3 regions of the Streptomyces sp. NPDC001222 genome follow, and region 3 is predicted to be linked to each of the others. Evidence: riboswitches for the same ligand, from Rfam matches in the RefSeq annotation. Region 3 holds a riboswitch; each other region holds the start of a gene.
What was found. A riboswitch is a leader RNA that binds a small molecule or an ion and turns the genes downstream of it on or off. The one in region 3 is predicted to bind thiamine pyrophosphate.

Region 1 (6,433 bases), on a different contig from region 3:
CAGGGAGTCGTAGTACGACAGCGCCGCCGAGAACGCCGGCACGGGCACGCCCCGACGGGCCGCGACGGCGATCACCTCGCGCCACGGCACCTGCGCGTCCGTGATCTCCGCCGCGAAGCCCTCGTCGGACAGCAGACTGACCAGGCCCGGGTCCGCGGCGTAGGCGGCGCGGATACGGTCCAGGAAGGCGGCCCGGATGATGCAGCCCCCGCGCCAGATCCTGGCGACCGCGCCGAGGTCGATGGTCCAGCCGAACTCCTGTGCGGCGTCCAGGATCATCTTCCAGCCCTGGTCGTAGGCGATCAGCTTCGACGCGTACAGGGCCTGCTCCACCTGCGCGGTGAAGCGCTCGGCCTCGTACGGGGTGAGGTCCGAGCCGGAGCCGCCGGGCAGTCCGCGGTAGGCGTCCCGCAGCGCGGACTGGCCGGAGGCGGCGCGGGCGAAGGTGGCCTGGGCGATGGCGGTCACCGGGGAGCCCAGCTCCAGCGCGGTCTGCACGGTCCAGCGCCCGGTGCCCTTCTGCCCGGCGGCGTCGGCGACCACGTCCACGAACGGCTTGCCGGTCGTCGCGTCCACGTGGGACAGCACCTCGGCCGTGATCTCGATCAGATAGGAGTCCAGGCGCCCCTTGTTCCACTCTCGGAAGATCTCGGCGATCTCCGCGGGAGAGAATCCGGCGACCTGGCGCAGCAGGTCGTAGGCCTCCCCGATGAGCTGCATGTCGGCGTACTCGATCCCGTTGTGCACCATCTTCACGAAGTGTCCGGCGCCGTCCGTGCCGACATGCGTCGTGCACGGCTCGCCGTCGACCTTCGCGCTGATCTTCTCGAACATCGGACCGAGCGCGGCGTACGACTCCGGTGACCCGCCGGGCATGACGCTCGGCCCGTTGAGCGCGCCCTCCTCGCCGCCGGAGACACCCGCGCCGACGAAGTGGACACCGCGGTCGCGCAGGGACCGCTCACGGCGCCGGGTGTCCGCGAAGTGCGCGTTGCCACCGTCGATGATCATGTCACCGGGCTCCAGGAGCGGGGCGAACTCCTCGATCACCGCGTCGGTGGCCGCGCCCGCCTGCACCATGATCATGAGGCGGCGGGGGCGCTCCAGCGCCGCCACGAAGTCCTCGGCCGTCGCGGCGGCCACGAACGCGCCCTCGTGCCCGAACTCCTCGACCAGTGCCTTGGTTCTGGTCGGGGTGCGGTTGTGCACGGCGACGGTGTACCCGTGCCGGGCGAAGTTCCGGGCCAGGTTGCGGCCCATCACCGCGAGTCCGGTGACGCCGATCTGGGCGGTCGCCTGCATGCTGTGCTCCTTGGGTCCGGATCCGCCCCGGCCCGCGTGTCCGGCGGGTGCGGCGGATGTCGCTCCGTACGGCTTGTGCCGCTGTACCGGTCAAGTACGGACGAGGGGGCACCGGTTGCTCACCGCAGGGGCGGGATCTGGAGGAAGGCCGCGTCGGCCGCGGGGCGAATGCGGTGCTCACGTCCCGACGACATGGAGGGAGGCCCACAGCGCGACCACCGCCGCCGCCAGGGCGGTCGGCACCGTGATCGCCGCGAGCCGGGTGAACTCCCTGAGGTCCACGCCATGGCTGTGCTGATGGACGATGCGCCGCCACAGCAGCGTGGCCAGCGACCCGGCGTAGGTGAGATTGGGGCCGATGTTCACGCCGAGCAGCACGGCGAGCACCGCGCCGGGCCCGGACGGGACGGCCAGCGGCAGCAGGACCAGGACCGCAGGCAGGTTGTTGATCACGTTGGCCAGCAGGGCCGCCAGCGCCGCGATCCCCAGCAGGGCGGGCAGTCCGGTGCCGCCCGGGATCAGCCGGCCGAGGGCGTCCGAGAGGCCGTTGTCGACGACCGCGCGCACCACGATGCCCAGGGCCAGCACGAACGCCAGGAAGGACGGCGCCGCCGCCCGCGCCACCGTGAGCGGGGTGGCCCGGCGCCGGACGAGCGCCCGGCCGGCGAGGACCAGCGCTCCGCCCAGCGCCGACCACGCCGGGTCGATGCCGACCGCCGAGGCGACCACGAACCCGGCGAGCGTGCAGGCGACGGTCACCAGCGCGAACAGCGGCAGGTGCGGCGGTTCGCCGGGCTCCTCGGCCGTGGCAGCGGCCGCGAGGTCACGGCGGAAGAAGCGCCGGAAGACGACGTACTCCGCCGCGATGGCCACCAGCCACGGCAGGGCCATCAGGGCGGCGAAGCGGGTGAAGCTCAGCCCGGCCGCGCCGAACGCGAGCAGATTGGTGAGGTTGGAGACGGGCAGCAGCAGCGAGGCCGTGTTCGACAGATGAGTGCAGGCGTACAGATGCGGCTTCGGGCGCGCGCCCATCCGGGCCGCCGTCGCGAACACCACGGGGGTGAGCAGCACGATCGTGGCGTCCAGGCTGAGCACGGCGGTGATCACCGAGGCGAGCGCGAAGACGGCCGTCAGCAGCCGGCCGGGACGGCCCGCCGCCCAGCGCGCCATCCATGCGCCGCAGGCCCGGAACAGCCCCTCCGCGTCGCAGAAGTGCGCCACCACCAGAACGGCGGCCAGAAACCCGACCACCGGCCCCAGGCGCTCGGCCTCGGCCCGCGCGTGGTCCAGCGAGAGTGCGCCGGTCGCCACCACGATCCCGGCGGCGGGAACCGCCACGACCGCCTCCGGCAGCCCGAAGGGACGGATCACCGCGCCGGCCAGCACTGCGATGAGCAGAAGGACGGAGAGGGCCTCGGCGAGCGGGGTGTTCAGGGTGCGGTCCTTACCTTGAGCGGGGGCGGGGCCTTGAGCGGGCCGGTGCTGCCCTTCCATCACACCAGGCCGTTCACGGTCCATCACACCAGGCTCGACGGCCGGCTGCGGCACGCCGGGCCGGACGGCCGGGCGCGGCCACGCGAGGCCGGTGGGTCGGCTCCGGGGCGCCAGTGCGGTGGGTCGGCTTCGGCGCGGCAGGCCGGTCAGCGTGACTCGGCGGAAGGTGCCCGCGGGTATCCGCGCGCCACCGCCGTCACCGTCCTCCCTGCTCCCGCAGCCGCCACCCGTGGTCCACCGGCCCGATGCCGGCGCCCAGTGCGAACCCCGCCGCGATGGCCGCCGTGACGTACTCCTTGGCCCGGCGGACCGCGTCGGGCACCGTTAGGCCCTGGGCGAGCCCGACCGCGACGGCCGAGGCGAGCGTGCAGCCCGTGCCGTGGGTGTGCCGGTTGTCGTGGCGCTCGGCGCGCAGCCAGTGCTCCTCTCGGCCGTCCGTCAGCAGGTCCACGGCCGCCCCGGGCAGATGCCCGCCCTTGACCAGGACCCATCGGGGCCCGTACGACAGCAGGTGCTCGGCCGCGCGGCGCATCCCCGGCTCGTCGGTCACCCGCAGCCCGGTCAGCTCCGCGACCTCGTCCAGATTGGGCGTGGTGACCGTGGCGAGCGGCAGCAGCCGGGTGCGTACGGCGTCCAGCGCGTCGTCGGCGAGCAGCCGGTCCCCGTGCTTGGAGACGCTGACCGGGTCCACGACGACCGGGGCCGCCTCATCGGTGAGCAGATCGGCCACCGTCGTGACCAGCGTGGGCGAGGCGAGCATGCCGGTCTTGACCGCCTGGACGCCGATGTCGTCGACGACGCTGCGGTACTGCGCGCGGACCGCCTCCGCGGGCAGTTCCCAGGCGCCCTGCACCCCGACGGAGTTCTGCGCCGTGACCGCGGTGATCACGCTCATGCCATGGGCGCCGAGCGCCAGCATCGTCTTGAGGTCGGCCTGGATCCCGGCACCGCCGCCGGAGTCGGATCCGGCGATCGTGAGCACACGGGACGGCGCGGTCATGCGCGACCCTCCTCTCGGGTCTGGGTGGTCTCTCGGTGCTCCCGGGCCTGCCGGGCGCGCAGCGGCGCGTACACCGCGAGCGCCACCACGAACGCCACGTAGTACGAGATGTCGGCGCCGTGCAGTGTGTGGGCGACTGGGCCCACGTACAGTCCGGTGTCCATGAACGGCACCGCCGCGGCGAAGGCGACGGCGAACGCCAGCACCGGGAGCCAGGCCGGCCGGGGCCGGGCCGCCTCGGCGGCGAGATCGATGCGGCTGCCGCGCCGGGCGAGCCAGTCCACGACCACGATCGCCACGAACCCGGGGATCCAGTAGCTCACGAACAGCAGGACGTTCTGGAAGCGGGCCGTCGTGTCGGCCGCGTGCATCCACAGCACCAGTGGGAAGCCGAGCAGCACGGCGAGCGCGGCCGCCGCCGGGCGCGGTATGCGCACGCCCACGGTCTGCAGCGCCAGGGAGCCGCTGTAGTCGTTCATCGCGTTGCTGCACAGGGCCGCGAGCGCCACGGCCAGCAGTCCGAAGGCGCCCGCCGTGCCGCCGCCCAGCAGCGTGTCCACCCCTGTGGCCGTCTGGTCGGTCAGCGCGGACGCGCCCCACAGCCCGAGGGCCTGGACGGCCACGTAGGACACCACGAGCCCGAGCAGCGTGCACCAGAACATCCGGGAGCGGGACGTGGCACGCGGCAGATAGCGGCTGAAGTCGCTGGCGTACGGGGCCCAGGACAGGGCCAGACTGAGGGCGATGGTGCTGGTCAGCACGAACGCGCCCGCCCGGTCGGCGCCGTGTGCGCTGCCCGTCGCGGCCACCTGGACGCTGCCGGACATCCGCAGGGCGATCAGCGTGAAGGCGGCCGCGAGCACGAAGGTCATGACGATCTGGAGGCGGTGGATGGCCTCGTAGCCGAGGACGCCCAGGGCCCCCTGCGCCAGCATGATGACGAGGACACCCAGCCAGAACGGCCAGCCGCACAGCCGCGCCAGCGCGTCCCCGCCGAAGAGCCCGATCAGGGCGTCCCAGGCGACCGACGACAGCCACTGCAGCACACCGGGCAGCGCGACCGCACGCCCGAACGCGAGCCGGGCGAGGGGGAGCTGCCCCGCGCCGGTGCGACTGCCCCAGGTGCTCAGATAGGCGGTGGGCACCGCGCCGATCAGTGTGCCGAGGACGACGGCGGCGAGCGCGGTGGTGAAGTCAAGGCCGAGCGCGATGCCTATGGTGCCGGTGAACACACCGGTCATGGTCAGATTGGGTGCGAACCACACGGTGAACAGCCGGCCCGCGCCGCCGTAGCGATGGGTCTCGGGGACCGGTTCGATGCCGTGCCCCTCGATCCGGAGATCGCCGGGAGCGCTGGGCATCCGGCCGTCGAAGACGGCTCGCCGGCTGTCGGCGGGCAGCCCGCCGGGAACATGCGCCAAAGGCATGAAAGACATCCCTCCGCCAGTACGAACTGGTTCAGGTTCGACGGGTGTGATCTCAGCCCCTGGCGGGGCACCCCGTGTCCGGTACGGCGGCAAGGTTAACCCGAGCCCTGGGATGTGCCATACGGAAGGGCCACTGCCGGATCCTGCAGCGGCCCTTCTGCTCTACGACGTGCCGTGTCAGCGCCGGGTGTAGATGAAGCCGGTCTTGTCGACCTCGTCGCCGGAGCGGCCGTGGAATCCGGCGATCTGCCAGCCGCTGGGCGCCGTGCGTGTCACGCAGTCGGAGGTCGTGGTGCCGCCCGCCAGGCTGTTTCCGAGATTGGTCGTGAACTTGGCGTAGAAGATCCTCGTGTGGCCGTCGTACTGGCCCTCGCACAGCTGCGCGCTCGTCACGTACTCGCCGCTGCCCAGGGTGAGGGACGAGGCCGTGCCGCCGGTGCCGCCGTGGGCGAGCGTGGTGCCGTTGCTCAGTGTCAGGCCGATGCGGTCGACGCGGGAGCCGCTGCGCAGGGTGATGCTCGTGGCGCGCGCGCCCGCCGGGACGCTGTCGATGTCGTCGAAGTAGTCCCCGTGCGGCCCGCCGAACTGGTCACTGAGCTGGAAGGCGGAGTTGCGCGACCAGCCGAACGTCGCGGTGATCGGGTCGTGGTCGGAGAGCATGAGCCCGTCGTCGGTGAGGAACTTCGCGTGCTCGTTGTTGTACGAGGTGGCGTTCAGTGAGACGAGCGTGCTGCCCCGGTAGAGGACCTTGTCGACGACCTCGCAGCTGTTCGTGGCCGCGTTCTCGTCGCAGACCAGCGCGTCGCTGCCCTTGGCGGGCGGGGTGCCGCCGCGTATGAGCTGGACCCAGGCGTCGGTGAGGCCGTTGGCCGCGGCGAACTCCGCGATGGTGTCACCGGAGCGGGTGTAGCGGGTGTTGGTGTCGCCCATCACCACGACGGCGTCGCCCGCGGAGTGGGTGCGGATGAAGTCCGTCAGCTGGCTGAGGTTGTCCGCGCGCGAGGCCAGGTCGCCGGCGTTCGTCCCCGCGTTGGTGTGCAGGTTGTAGAAGTCGACGTACACGCCCTCGGCGAGCCGCTCCCGCATGAACGTGAAGCCCTTGGGGGTGAGGCAGTCGCCCGAGTCGTACTGGCACGAGTTCCAGTGGACGCGCTCGAAGTCATCGGTGTCGTACGGCAGGTCGGACAGGGTGTTGAGGCCGCTGCCGATG
Region 2 (6,433 bases), on a different contig from region 3:
GCTGCTCGTCGTCGGGGCCGTCGTCCTCCGGCACCTGCTCCTGCCGGGCCGACTCGCCCCGGCGGCGCTTGCTGCCACCGCCCTCACGCGGACGGTTGCCGACCGCCCAGCCGGCCGCGAAGCCTCGGCGGAACGACAGCGTGACATAGGTCTGTCCGACCGCGAACGCCGCGGCGCCCACGGCGATGACCAGCACCGAGGCGGTCAGCACGCCGAGCACGACCCCGAGGAAGCCGACGAACGCCAGCAGCCGCCAGCGCAGTCGAGCCTTGTACTGCAGCAGCACCTCGCCCAGAAGCCACAGCGCGACGATGCCGAACGCGATGTAGAGGACCGCCCAGCCCATGTACGCCCCTCTCCCAGTGGCCGCTACGCAGTGTGTCGTAGTTGGGTGCGACCGGTCTAGGCCCGCTGCGGGTGGTGCAGGCCCAGATTTTCGTAGATTTCCAGCGTCGCCGTGGAGTTGTTGAGTGTAATGAAGTGCAGTCCGGGGACTCCCTCGGCCAGCAGCCTCGCGCAGAACTCCGTGGCGAACTCGATGCCAATCGAGCGTACAGCCGCCGGATCGTCTTTGGCTGCGAGGATCCGCTCTTTCAGGGCGGCGGGGAGGGCGGCGTTGCTGAGCTGTGGCAGCCGCTCCAGCATCCGCACGCTGGTGACCGGCATGACCTCGGGGATGACCGGGGTCGCACAGCCCGCCGCGGCGACCCGGTCGCGCAGCCGCAGATAGGACTCCGGCTGGAAGAACATCTGGGTGATCGCGTAGTCGGCGCCGGCCCGGCACTTGTCGACGAAGTGCGAGACGTCCGTGTCCCAGTCGCTGGAGCGCGGGTGCATCTCGGGGAAGGCGGCGACCCCCACACAGAAGTCGCCCGCCTCCTTGATGAGCCGGACCAGGTCGGCCGCGTAGGTCAGGCCCTTGGGGTGCGGGACCCAGTCGCCCATCGGGTCGCCGGGCGGATCGCCGCGCACGGCGAGCATGTTGCGGATCCCGGCGTCCGCGTACTGGCCGACGATGTTGCGCAGCTCCGCGACGGAGTGGTTGACCGCGGTGAGGTGGGCGACCGGGGTCAGCGTCGTGTCCGCGACGATCTGCTCGGTCTCCTTCACCGTGCCCGCGCGGGTGGAACCGCCCGCGCCGTAGGTCACGGAGACGAAGTCCGGGGCCACCGCCTCGACCCTGCGCAGCGCGCTCCACAGGTTCCGCTCGCCCTTGGGGGTCTTCGGCGCCGAGAACTCGAACGAGTACGTCGTCTTACCGGTGGCGAGGATGTCACGCACTGTTCGCGCGCGATCAGACCTCGTGGATGCGGTTCCGAGGGCCATAGTCGCAGGTTAGCCAGGGGGAGGCGGTCCCCCAACAGGACGCCGGAGATTTGCCGGAATTGTCGCACTGTTGTCCACCAGTCGGACATCCTCGCATGATCGGGCCGTCGAACCGGCCGCCCTACGCCGTCCGCAGCCGCTTCGCGAACTCCGCCGCCGCGGCGCCGGGGTCGTCCGCCTCCGTGATCGCGCGGACGACGACCACCCGGCGGGCGCCGGCCTCCAGCACCTGGTCCAGATTGCCGAGGTCGATGCCTCCGATGGCGAACCAGGGCCGGTCGGTGCCCAGCGCGGCGGTGTGCCGGACCAGGTCGAGGCCGGGGGCGGGGCGGCCGGGCTTGGTGGGGGTGGGCCAGCAGGGCCCGGTGCAGAAGTAGTCCACGCCGTCCTGGACGGCGGCGGACTCGGCCTCCGCCACGGAGTGCGTCGAGCGGCCTATGAGGACGTCGTCGCCGAGGACGGCGCGGGCCGCGGGGACGGGCAGGTCGCCCTGGCCGAGGTGCAGGACGTCCGAGGCGGCGGCATGGGCGACGTCCGCGCGGTCGTTCACCGCGAGCAGCTTGCCGTGGCGGGCGCAGACGTCGGCGAAGACCGCCAGGTGCTCCAGTTCCTCGGCCGCCTCCATGCCCTTGTCGCGCAGCTGCACGATGTCGACGCCGCCGGCCAGGACCGCGTCGAGGAACTCGGCGACGTCGCCCTGGCGGGTGCGGGCGTCCGTGCACAGATAGACGCGGGCGTCGGCGAGCCGGGCGGTGCGGGCGGTGTCGGGCACGATGGGTCCCCCGGGGTCGGTGGCGTACGGGCCGCGGCGGGCGCGGTCGGCCGGAGGCCGGGGCCCGTGGACCCGCGGCCCGTACGCCGGACGGTTGTTCTCGATCGGATCAGACAGCGAGCGCCTGAGCGCGGCGCTTCACCTCCGTGCCGCGATTCTCCCTGAGGGCCTGCGCGGGGGTGCCGGGGAGGGTCGGGTCGGAGGTGAACAGCCACTCGATCATCTCTTCGACCGTGAAGCCGTCGTCCCGCAGGAGGGTCAGGGTGCCGGACAGGCCCTTGACCACCTTGTCCCCGTCGATGAAGGCGTCGGGAACGTGCAGTGCGCGGTTCTCGCCACGGCGTACGGCGATGAGCTGGCCCTCCTTGACCAGCTGCCGCACGCGGGTCACCTCCACGTCGAGTGCCTCGGCGATGTCGGGGAGGGTGAGCCAGCCGGGGACGAGAGCATCAATCTTTGCGTCAATCTCGGTCACGGGATCAAGCGTGCCATCCCGGACTGACAGTCGGAAGCGGGGCACCTCCGGCAGAGTGCCGGTTGCCTCCGGCGGTGGACACGGAGGGCCCCGGCCGTCCCGCGAACGGGGGGACGGGCCAGGCCCGGTCGCGGCGCCCGGGACCCGCCCCTACGCCGTCGCCTCCTTCAGCGGGCGCGACGCGTCCGCCAGCAGCTCCGGGTCCATCGGGGTGCCCGACTCGATCAGACGGCGGCCCTGCGCCAGGTCCCGGGGGCGGCCCACCGCCAGCAGGCCCACCAGGCTGCCCGAGCGCAGCCAGCACACGGCCCAGGCGGCGCCCTGCGGGTTCCCGCGCCAGACGGTCGTGTCGGCCGCGGCGTGGTGGCCCACGTACTGGACGAAGCGGCCGAACTGCTCCGACCAGAAGTACGGCACGGGGTCGTACGCCATCGGGGTCTCCCCGATGATGTTCGCGGCCACCGTGCGCGGGCCCTGGAGGGCGTTGTCCCAGTGGTGGACCAGCAGGCGCTGCTCGTACCGCCCCGACGGGAAGGACGCGCAGTCCCCGACCGCGTACACGTCCGGCACCGAGGTGCGCAGGTGCTCGTCGGCCGGCACCTCCCCGTGCGCGCCCAGCTCGATGCCCGAGCCGGCGAGCCACGCCGTGGCCGGACGCGCGCCGATGCCCACGACCACCGCGTCCGCGGGCACCCGGGACCCGTCGTCGAGCACCACGGCCCCGGGCTCGATGCGGTCCACGCGCGCGTGGGTGCGCAAATCCGCCCCGCTGTCCGCGTACCAGACCGCCATCGGGGCGGCCACCTCCGCGGGCAGCGCTCCCGCGAGCGGCCGGTCCGCGGCCTCCACCACGGTCACGGCGCAGCCCGCCTCGCGCGCGGCGGTGGCGAACTCGGCACCGATCCAGCCCGCGCCCACGACCACGATGTCGTGCTGCTCGGCGAGGACCGGCCGCAGCCGCTCGGCGTCGTCCAGCGTGCGCAGCAGATGCACCCCGGGGACGCCTTCGGCGCCCGGCAGCTGGATCGGTTCCGCTCCGGTGGCGAGGACGAGCACGTCGTAGGGGACGGGTCCCTCCACGGTGTCCAGTTCGTGGTCGCGGGTGCGCAGGCCGACCACCTCGCAGCCCAGCCGCAGCTCGATGCCGAGGGCCTCGAAGTCGACGTCGAAGGCTGAGCCCTCGGCCTTGCCGAGCAGCACGGCCTTGGACAGCGGCGGCCTGTCGTACGGCTGGTGCGGCTCCGCACCGATCAGCGTCACCCGGCCGGTGAACCCCTGCTCGCGCAGCGCGACCGCGGTCTGCACCCCGGCCATGCCCGCACCCACGACGACGACGCGCCGTGCCGAATCGCCCCGCTCCTGCGTCTGCTCGCTCACCTGATCACCCTAGCCAACTGACAATGTGTCAGTCAGCGGGCATGCTGAGTGACCTGCTGCACAGCACTCGTCCCGCTGCCTGCCGCGACCCCGCCCGAGCAGTGCCTGCCGGAGACCGGGGGTCCCCTTGCGCCTACCCGCCGCGGCTCCGCACAACCTCGGCCCCCCGGGAGGCTCCCTTACCGGCGCGGACGGCCACGGATTAGGGTGGCCCCCGTACAAGCACTCGCGGGAGCCCGGACGCACCGGGCTGAGAGGGAGGCTGGCCGGCCTCCGACCGTACGAACCTGATCCGGATCATGCCGGCGAAGGGAGGGGGCTGAACGCCCATGTCACCCACACGTACCTCGGACGTCCTCGTCGTCGGGGGCGGGGTCATCGGACTCGTCACGGCCTGGCGCGCCGCGCAGCGCGGGCTCGCCACGACCGTGGTCGATCCCGCTCCGGGTGGCGGCGCCGCCCAGGTGGCCGCGGGGATGCTGGCCGCCGTCACCGAACTGCACTACGGCGAGCAGACGCTGCTCGCGCTCAATCTGGAGTCCGCGCGGCGCTACCCGGACTTCGCCGCCGAGCTGACCGAGGCCACCGGGCAGGACCTCGGATACCGGCGGTGCGGCACGCTCGCCGTCGCGCTCGACGCCGACGACCGAGCTCATATGCGGGACCTGCATGCCCTCCAGCAGCGCTCCGGCCTCGCGTCGGAATGGCTGAGCGGCCGTGACTGCCGACGCCTGGAGCCGATGCTCGCCCCCGGGGTGCGCGGCGGGCTCAAGGTCGACGGCGACCACCAGATCGACCCGCGGCGGCTGGTCGCGGCGCTGGTCACGGCCTGTGAACGGGCCGGGGTGGGCTTCCACCGGGGCTGGGCCGAGCGGCTGACGGTGCTGCGGGGGCGGGCCGCCGGCATCCGGACCGCCGACGGCACCGACCTGGCCGCGGAGCAGGTCGTGCTGGCCGCGGGCAGTCTCAGCGGGCAGCTCGCGGGGGTGCCCGACGAGGTGCTGCCGCCCGTACGCCCCGTGAAGGGGCAGGTGCTGCGGCTGACCGTGCCGAAGCGGTACGCCCCGTTCCTGAGCCGTACCGTGCGCGCCGTCGTGCGCGGCGGCCACCTCTACCTGGTGCCGCGCGAGAACGGCGAGCTGGTGGTCGGCGCGACCAGCGAGGAACTGGGCTGGGACACGACGGTCACCGCGGGCGGGGTCTACGAGCTGCTGCGCGACGCGCACGAGCTGGTCCCGGGGATCACCGAGCTGGCGCTCACCGAGACCCGGGCCGGACTGCGCCCGGGCTCCCCGGACAACGCGCCGCTGCTCGGCCCGACCGAGCTGGACGGCCTGCTGCTGGCCACGGGCCACTACCGCAACGGCGTCCTGCTCACCCCGGTGACCGGCGATGTCATGGCCCACGTTCTGACCACGGGCGGCCTCCCGGACGAGGCGCGCCCCTTCACCCCTCGGCGGTTCGCCGCCACCGCGCTCACGGAGCAGCCCGCATGAACATCTCGGTCAACGGAGAGTCCCGCCAGTTCGCTCCCGGCACGGCGCTCGACGCCGTCGTACAGGCCCTCACCGGTGCCCGTTCGGGAGTGGCCGCCGCCCTCAACGAAACCGTCGTCCCGCGCACGCAGTGGCCGTCGACCGCCCTCCATGAAGGTGATCGCGTCGAGGTCCTCACCGCCGTTCAGGGAGGCTGATCCCATGGCCGACGATCCCTTCGTCCTCGGTGGCACGACGTTCTCGTCCCGGCTGATCATGGGGACCGGCGGCGCGCCGAGCCTCGATGTCATGGAACGGGCGCTGGTGGCCTCCGGCACGGAGCTGACGACGGTCGCGATGCGCCGCGTCGACGCCTCGGTGCACGGCTCGGTGCTGTCCGTGCTCGACCGCCTCGGGATCCGGGTGCTGCCCAACACCGCCGGCTGCTTCACCGCGGGCGAGGCGGTGCTCACCGCCCGTCTCGCGCGCGAGGCGCTCGGCACGGATCTGGTGAAGCTGGAGGTCATCGCCGACGAGCGGACCCTGCTGCCCGACCCGATCGAGCTGCTGGACGCGGCCGAGACCCTGGTCGACGACGGTTTCACCGTGCTGCCGTACACGAACGACGATCCGGTCCTCGCCCGGAAGCTGGAGGACGTCGGCTGCGCGGCGATCATGCCGCTCGGCTCGCCGATCGGCTCCGGGCTCGGCATCCGCAATCCGCACAACTTCCAGCTGATCGTCGAGCACGCCCGCGTGCCGGTGATCCTGGACGCGGGCGCGGGCACTGCCTCGGACGTGGCCCTGGCCATGGAGCTGGGGTGCGCGGGGGTGATGCTCGCCTCGGCCGTCACCCGGGCGCAGGAACCGGTCCTGATGGCGGAGGCCATGCGGCACGCCGTGGAGGCGGGCCGCATGGCCCGGCGGGCGGGGCGCATCCCGCGTCGGCACTTCGCGGAGGCGTCGTCCCCGACGGAGGGCTTGGCGCGCCTGGATCCTGAGCGGCCC
Region 3 (6,433 bases):
GCCGGTGCGCGGGCACCCCGGCCAGATCGCGTCCGCCGAGCACCACCCGCCCGGAGTCCAGCGGTTGCAGCCCGGCCACGGTCCGCAGCAGCGTCGACTTGCCGCCGCCGCTGGGCCCGAGCACGCACACCACCTCGTGCTCGGCGACCGCGAGGTCGACTCCGTCGAGCGCGGTGCCTCCCCGGAAACGTACGGTCGCCCGCTCAAGCGTGAGCATCGTCAGAACTCCCCCGTCCGATCGGTCCGCAACCGCTCCAGGACCAGCAGCGCCACCGCGCACACCACCATCAGGATCGTCGAAAGGGCCATCGCCTGGCCGTAGTTGAGGTCGCCGGGCCGCGCGAGCAGCCGCGCCACCGCGACGGGCAGCGTGGGGTTGCCGGGCCGGGCGATGAACACGGTCGCCCCGAACTCGCCCAGCGACACCGCGAACGCGAACCCGGCCGCGATCAGCAGCGCCCGCCGCACGATCGGCAGGTCGACCTCCCGCCACACCCGCCAGGGTGAGGCACCGAGCACGGCCGCCGCCTCCCGCAGCCGCTCGTCGACGGCCCGCAGCACGGGCAGCATGGTCCGTACGACGAAGGGGGCGCCCACCAGGGCCTGTGCGAGCGGCACCAGGATCCAGGAACCGCGCAGGTCCAGCGGCGGCCGGTCGAGGGAGATCAGGAACCCGAAGCCGACGGTCACGGCGGACACGCCCAGCGGCAGCATCAGCAGCGCGTCGAAGCCCCGTACCAGGCGGCCGGCGTCCCGGCGGGCGAGGGCCGCGGCGGCGAGCGAGCCGATCAGCACGGCGATGAGGGTGGCGGCGGCGGCGTACGCCAGGGAGTTGCCGATCGCGTTGACCGGCGCGACGAGGAAGGTGCCGCCGTCCGTGTGCGTGAGGGCCGCGTAGTACGCGAACCCGGACGCGTCGAGCGACCGGGCGACGAGCACGGCGAGCGGCAGGACGAGCAGGACGGCGACGGTGGCGAGGACCGAGACGAGCAGCGCCCACTGGCCGGCCCCGCGCGGTCTGCGCGCCGTGCGGGACGCGTCGACCAGCCGGAGCGCACTCTCCCGGCGGCGCACGGTCCAGGCGTGCACCAGGAGGATCGCGCCGACCGCCAGGAACTGCACGATCGTCAGCACGGCGGCCGTGGACAGGTCGAAGATCTCGGAGGTCTGCCGGTAGATCTCCACCTCCAGGGTGGAGAAGGTGGGGCCGCCCAGGATCTGCACCACGCCGAACGAGGTGAAGGTGAACAGGAAGACCATGAGGCCGGCGGCGGCCACCGCCGGGCCGAGGGCGGGCAGCGTCACCGTCCGCCATGCGGCGGCGCGGGAGGCGCCGAGCACCCGCGCGGCCTGCTCCTGGCGCGGGTCGAGCTGCGCCCACAGGCCGCCGACCGTGCGGACGACGACCGCGTAGTTGAAGAAGACATGCGCGAGCAGGATGGCCCACACGGTGGTGTCGAGCCGGACGCCCCACAGGTCGTCGAGGAGTCCGCCGCGGCCGACGAGCGCCAGGAAGGCCGTGCCGACGACCACCGTGGGCAGCACGAACGGGACGGTGACGACCGCGCGCAGCAGCTGCTTGCCGGCGAAGTCCAGCCGGGCGAAGACATAGGCGCCGGGCATCGCCACGAGCAGGGTGAGCGCGGTGGAGACGAGCGCCTGCCAGGTGGTGAACCACAGCACATGCCGGATGTCCGGCTGTGCGAGCACGTCCGCCAGGCGCCCGAGGCGCCATACCCCGTCGACGCGCAGACCGCGCGCGACGATCGCGGCGACGGGGTAGGCGAAGAAGACCGCGAAGAACGCGACAGGCAGGGCCATCAGCCCGAGGCGCGCCGCGGCGCCCCGGTTCGCCCGCTTCCTCGGGGTTACTTCAGTACGAGCGACGTCCACGACCTGACCCACTGGTCACGGCTGGCGGCGATCTTCGTCGGGGCCATGGTCTCGGGGTTCTTGGCGGCGGGCCCGTACTCGGTGAACTCGGCGGGCACCCGCGCGCCCCGCACGACCGGGTAGACGTACATGTTGAGCGGCATGTCCTCCTGGAACCTCCTGCTGATCAGGAAGTCGAGGAACGCCTTGGCACCCTTGGGGTTGTGAGCGTTGGTCAGCAGTCCGGCGAACTCGATCTGGCGGAAGCAGGTGCCGGTCGCGACGCCGGTCGGCGCGGTCGTGGGCCGCGGCTTGGCGTAGACGACCTCGGCGGGCGGGGAGGAGGCGTACGACACGACGAGCGGCCGGTCGCCGCCCGCCTTCCTGCCGCCGGCCGAACCGGAGAACTCCTGGTCGTAGGCCTGCTCCCAGCCGTCGACCACCTTCACGCCGTTGTCCTTGAGCTTGTTCCAGTACTCCTGCCAGCCCTTGTCGCCGTACTGCGCGGCGGTGCCGAGCAGGAAGCCGAGGCCCGGCGAGGAGGTGGCGGCGTTCTCGGTGACGAGGAGGTTCTTGTAGGCGGGCTTGGCGAGGTCGTCGAAGGAGGCCGGCGGGGCGAGCTTGTGGTCGGCGAAGTACTTCTTGTCGTAGTTGACGCAGATGTCGCCGTAGTCGATCGGGGTGACCCGGTTCTTGTCCCCGTCCAGCCGGTACTGCGCGCCGACCTGGTCGAGCCCCTTGGCCCTGTACGGCTGGAAGAGCCCGTTGTCGAGGGCCCGGGAGAGCAGCGTGTTGTCGACGCCGAAGAAGACGTCGCCCTGCGGGTTGTCCTTGGTGAGGATCGCCTTGTTGACGGCCTGACCCGCGTCGCCGTCCGGGAGGACCTTGACGTGGTAGCCGGACTCCTTCTCGAACGCCGCGATGACGCTCTTGGAGGCGGCCCATGAGTCGTGGCTGACGAGGGTCACGGTCTTGGGATCGCCGCCGCTCCCTGCGGTGGAGCCGGACGATCCGCACGCGGACAGCGTGACCATGCCCAGCCCGACGGCAACGGCCGCGAACTGCCTGCCGGTGATGCTCACTGAATTCCTCCTGGAGGTGACCAGGAAGAGACGCGGCCCCGCCCGGGAGCCCCGAAGGGCCCCGGGCAGGGCGCAACAGCTCGAGTGAAGACCGAACTTCCTACCCAGAATGACCTGGGCGAGGTTCAGAGGGTCTGCGGACTCTCCCGCACTCTCAGCGCTGTGGCGCTCCCCTGTCGGAATATGCAGATATGAACAGCCGTGAACAGCTATGACTGATTACGGACTATGAGATAGGACGACCATCAGACTACCGCTCGGTGGCCGCCAGCTGACCACACGCTCCGTCGATCTCCTGGCCCCGGGTGTCCCGGATGGTCACCGGCACTCCATGGGCGGCGATCGCCTCGACGAACGCCTTCTCGTCCTCGGGCCGTGACGCGGTCCACTTGGAGCCGGGCGTCGGGTTGAGCGGGATCAGATTGACGTGCACGGGCTTGCCCTTGAGCAGCCGGCCGAGCCGGTCACCGCGCCACGCCTGGTCGTTGATGTCCCGGATCAGGGCGTACTCGATGGACAGCCGGCGTCCGGACCTCTCGGCGTACTCGAACCCGGCGTCGAGGACCTCGCGCACCTTCCACCGCGTGTTGACGGGCACGAGAGTGTCACGCAGCTCGTCGTCCGGCGCGTGCAGCGAGATCGCGAGACGGCACTTGAAGCCCTCGTCGGCGAAGCGGTGGATGGCCGGCACCAGGCCTACGGTCGACACGGTGATCCCTCGCTGCGACAGCCCGAGCCCGTCCGGCGCGGGGTCGGTGAGGGCGCGGATGGCGCCGACGACGCGCTTGTAGTTGGCGAGAGGCTCGCCCATGCCCATGAAGACGATGTTGGACAGCCGCGCCGGGCCGCCGGGGATCTCACCGTCGCGCAGCGCCCGCATGCCGTCCACGATCTGGTGCACGATCTCCGCGGTGGACAGGTTGCGGTCGAGGCCGGCCTGACCGGTGGCACAGAACGGGCAGTTCATCCCGCAGCCCGCCTGGGAGCTGATGCACATGGTGACCCGGTCGGGGTAGCGCATGAGCACGGACTCCACGAGCGTCCCGTCGAAGAGCCGCCACAGCGTCTTGCGGGTGGTCTCCTCGTCGGTCGACAGATGCCGTACGACCGTCATCAGCTCCGGGAGCAGCGCCTCCTGGAGCCTGCCGCGCGAGGCGGCGGGGATGTCGGTCCACTGCTCCGGCTCGTGCGAGTACCGCGCGAAGTAGTGCTGCGAGAGCTGCTTGGCGCGGAACGGCTTCTCGCCGATCGCGGCGACCGCCTCCTTGCGCTCGGCGGGCGTGAGATCGGCAAGATGCCGCGGCGGGGTCTTGGCTCCGCGCGGCGCGACGAAAGTGAGTTCTCCGGGCTTAGGCATGGCGTTACCAGTGTCGCAGATCCAATCGGGTGACCTGGGCTGTCCCTTCGGGCGGCCGTCATCGGTCGTCGTTGCGCGTCGAGACCGACCACCCTCGGACGGCCCACGGACGGCCCACGGACGGCCCGGGCAGGGTGCCCACCGAGTTCTGCGCTCCGGTAGCGGAATGGGGCGGCACCGCCCAGGCAAGATGATGTTCACCACGCGAACATCCACCGGACTCGTACACGCCAGGAGCGACAGCTACGGTCCGCCGGTGTTCGACACGTGATGATCGACCAGAGCTGAATCGGTCGACGTCACACCAATGGGGAGGGCTTATGGGTTCCGGAATGCGAACGATCCGCATCGGCGCGGTGAGCGTGGGGGTGGCACTGACGCTGGGTGCGGTGACAGCGCCCGCAATGGCACAGGCGCAGCGGACCGCGGTGGCCGCCCCGACACAGACCGCGGACGCCCCCGCGCCGACGGGACTCGCCTACACCTATGACGCCGCCAGCCAGACCGTGACGGTCACCTGGGACCCCAAGGACCCCGCGGACACCGTCACCCGCAACTACCGCCCGGGCTTCTGCGGTCCGACGCCGCAGAACCCCTGCTTCGTCTCCTCGCAGGTCATCCTGGGCAACTCCTTCTCCTTCAAGAAGGCACCCGGCACCGCTCCCGCCTACGTCAAGATCTACGCCGAGAACGCCACCCACCGACTCACCGGCTCTCAGATCCTGACCGTCACCGTCTGATCAGGTGCTCCACGGCCGTAGCCGGCCACTTCGAAAGCGGCGTTCAGCGGCTTGGCGACGTTATCGTCCCACCGGTTGCCGCAGCCGCCCGGGGACGGCGAGTGCCGAAGGGCCCGCCGTCCCTGTGGACGGCGGGCCCTCGGTGAATGGATCGCGCGGGGAGACGATTCCTCAGCCGCTGCCGACGAAGAGCACGAGCAGCAGCCAGACCACCGGAGCGGTGGGCAGCAGGGAGTCGAGCCGGTCCATGATGCCGCCGTGGCCCGGCAGCAGCGTGCCCATGTCCTTGATGCCCAGGTCACGCTTGATCATGGACTCGCCGAGATCGCCCAGCGTGGCGCTGGCGGCGACGGCGAGACCCAGCAGCAGGCCCTCCCACCACGTGCCGCCGTCGATCAGATACTGCATGCACAGCGCCCCCGCCCCCATGGCGAAGGCCACCGCTCCGACGAGGCCCTCACGGGTCTTTCCGGGGCTGATGCGCGGAGCGAGCTTGTGGCTGCCGAACCGCCAGCCGACCGCGTAGGCGCCCGTGTCGCTGACGACCGTCAGCAGCAGGAAGGTCAGGACGCGCTGCGGGCCGTCGTCGGCCGCCAGCATCATGGCGACGAACGTGGCCAGGAACGGCACGTAGAACGCTGCGAAGACACCCGCCGTGACGTCCTTGAGATAGCCGTCCGGTGGTTCCGTCATGCGCCAGACCAGGACCGCGAGCGCGGTGAGTGCCATCGCCACCCAGGCACCCTCGGCGCCTCGCACATACCCGGCCACGACCATCGCCGCGCCGCCGACCGCGAGCGGCACGAGGGGCGCCTTGATGCCCTTGCGCTCCTCCAGCCGCTTCGTCAGCTCCCACAGACCCACCACGACGGCGACCGCGACGACACCGACGAACACGGCCTTGACGATGAACAACGACACGACGATCACGACGCCGAGCCCGACCCCGACCCCTATGGCCGCGCCCAGGTCGCGGCCCGCGCTCTTCTTCTGCGGCGCGGGCGCCGGCTGCTGGGCGTCGGGCATGGGCTCCGGATTCTGCGAGGCCGCCCAGTGGGACGGCGCCTGCGGCGTGTCGTCGCGGAACAAGGGGCCGCTCAGCCGAGCGGCCCCCCGGTCGTCATCCTGGTCTCCGCCTTGTGCGGGCACGTCGGGCACGATGGGCATGGGGCGAGTCTGCTGGGCGCCATGCGCATCGTGCGCGGGACCCGCCGGGCCGGTCCGCCGGCCCGAACCCGCGTCGCTGGGCCCCCAGTACCCGGCCTGTGGCGGCGCCCCCCAGGAAGAGTCGTTCATCAGACCTCGAGAAGCTCCGCTTCCTTGTGCTTGAGCAACTCGTCCACCTGCGCGACGTACTTCGCGGTGGTGTCGTCGAGCTCCTT

Region 1: another riboswitch for thiamine pyrophosphate. It lies ahead of ACFY2Z_RS38785 (purine-cytosine permease family protein); the one in region 3 lies ahead of ACFY2Z_RS40045 (thiamine ABC transporter substrate binding subunit).
Region 2: another riboswitch for thiamine pyrophosphate. It lies ahead of thiO (glycine oxidase ThiO); the one in region 3 lies ahead of ACFY2Z_RS40045 (thiamine ABC transporter substrate binding subunit).

Annotation. Positions count from the first base shown of each region.
Region 1 is NZ_JBIAXT010000052.1:25,259-31,691, forward strand. It holds gene gndA (NADP-dependent phosphogluconate dehydrogenase) at 1-1,302, opposite strand, end outside; gene ACFY2Z_RS38775 (arsenic transporter) at 1,480-2,796, opposite strand; gene thiD (bifunctional hydroxymethylpyrimidine kinase/phosphomethylpyrimidine kinase) at 2,993-3,796, opposite strand; gene ACFY2Z_RS38785 (purine-cytosine permease family protein) at 3,793-5,223, opposite strand; TPP riboswitch at 5,215-5,308, opposite strand; gene ACFY2Z_RS38790 (jacalin-like lectin) at 5,401-6,433, opposite strand, start outside.
Region 2 is NZ_JBIAXT010000001.1:273,329-279,761, reverse strand. It holds gene ACFY2Z_RS01290 (hypothetical protein) at 1-346, opposite strand, end outside; gene metF (methylenetetrahydrofolate reductase [NAD(P)H]) at 403-1,326, opposite strand; gene thiE (thiamine phosphate synthase) at 1,448-2,098, opposite strand; gene ACFY2Z_RS01275 (Rv2175c family DNA-binding protein) at 2,208-2,573, opposite strand; gene ACFY2Z_RS01270 (NAD(P)/FAD-dependent oxidoreductase) at 2,724-3,950, opposite strand; TPP riboswitch at 4,169-4,281, shown strand; gene thiO (glycine oxidase ThiO) at 4,280-5,446, shown strand; gene thiS (sulfur carrier protein ThiS) at 5,443-5,643, shown strand; gene ACFY2Z_RS01255 (thiazole synthase) at 5,648-6,433, shown strand, end outside.
Region 3 is NZ_JBIAXT010000060.1:9,739-16,171, forward strand. It holds gene ACFY2Z_RS40035 (ABC transporter ATP-binding protein) at 1-217, opposite strand, end outside; gene ACFY2Z_RS40040 (ABC transporter permease) at 220-1,893, opposite strand; gene ACFY2Z_RS40045 (thiamine ABC transporter substrate binding subunit) at 1,869-2,906, opposite strand; TPP riboswitch at 3,034-3,139, opposite strand; gene rlmN (23S rRNA (adenine(2503)-C(2))-methyltransferase RlmN) at 3,205-4,311, opposite strand; gene ACFY2Z_RS40055 (hypothetical protein) at 4,644-5,051, shown strand; gene ACFY2Z_RS40060 (phosphatidate cytidylyltransferase) at 5,223-6,347, opposite strand; gene frr (ribosome recycling factor) at 6,347-6,433, opposite strand, start outside.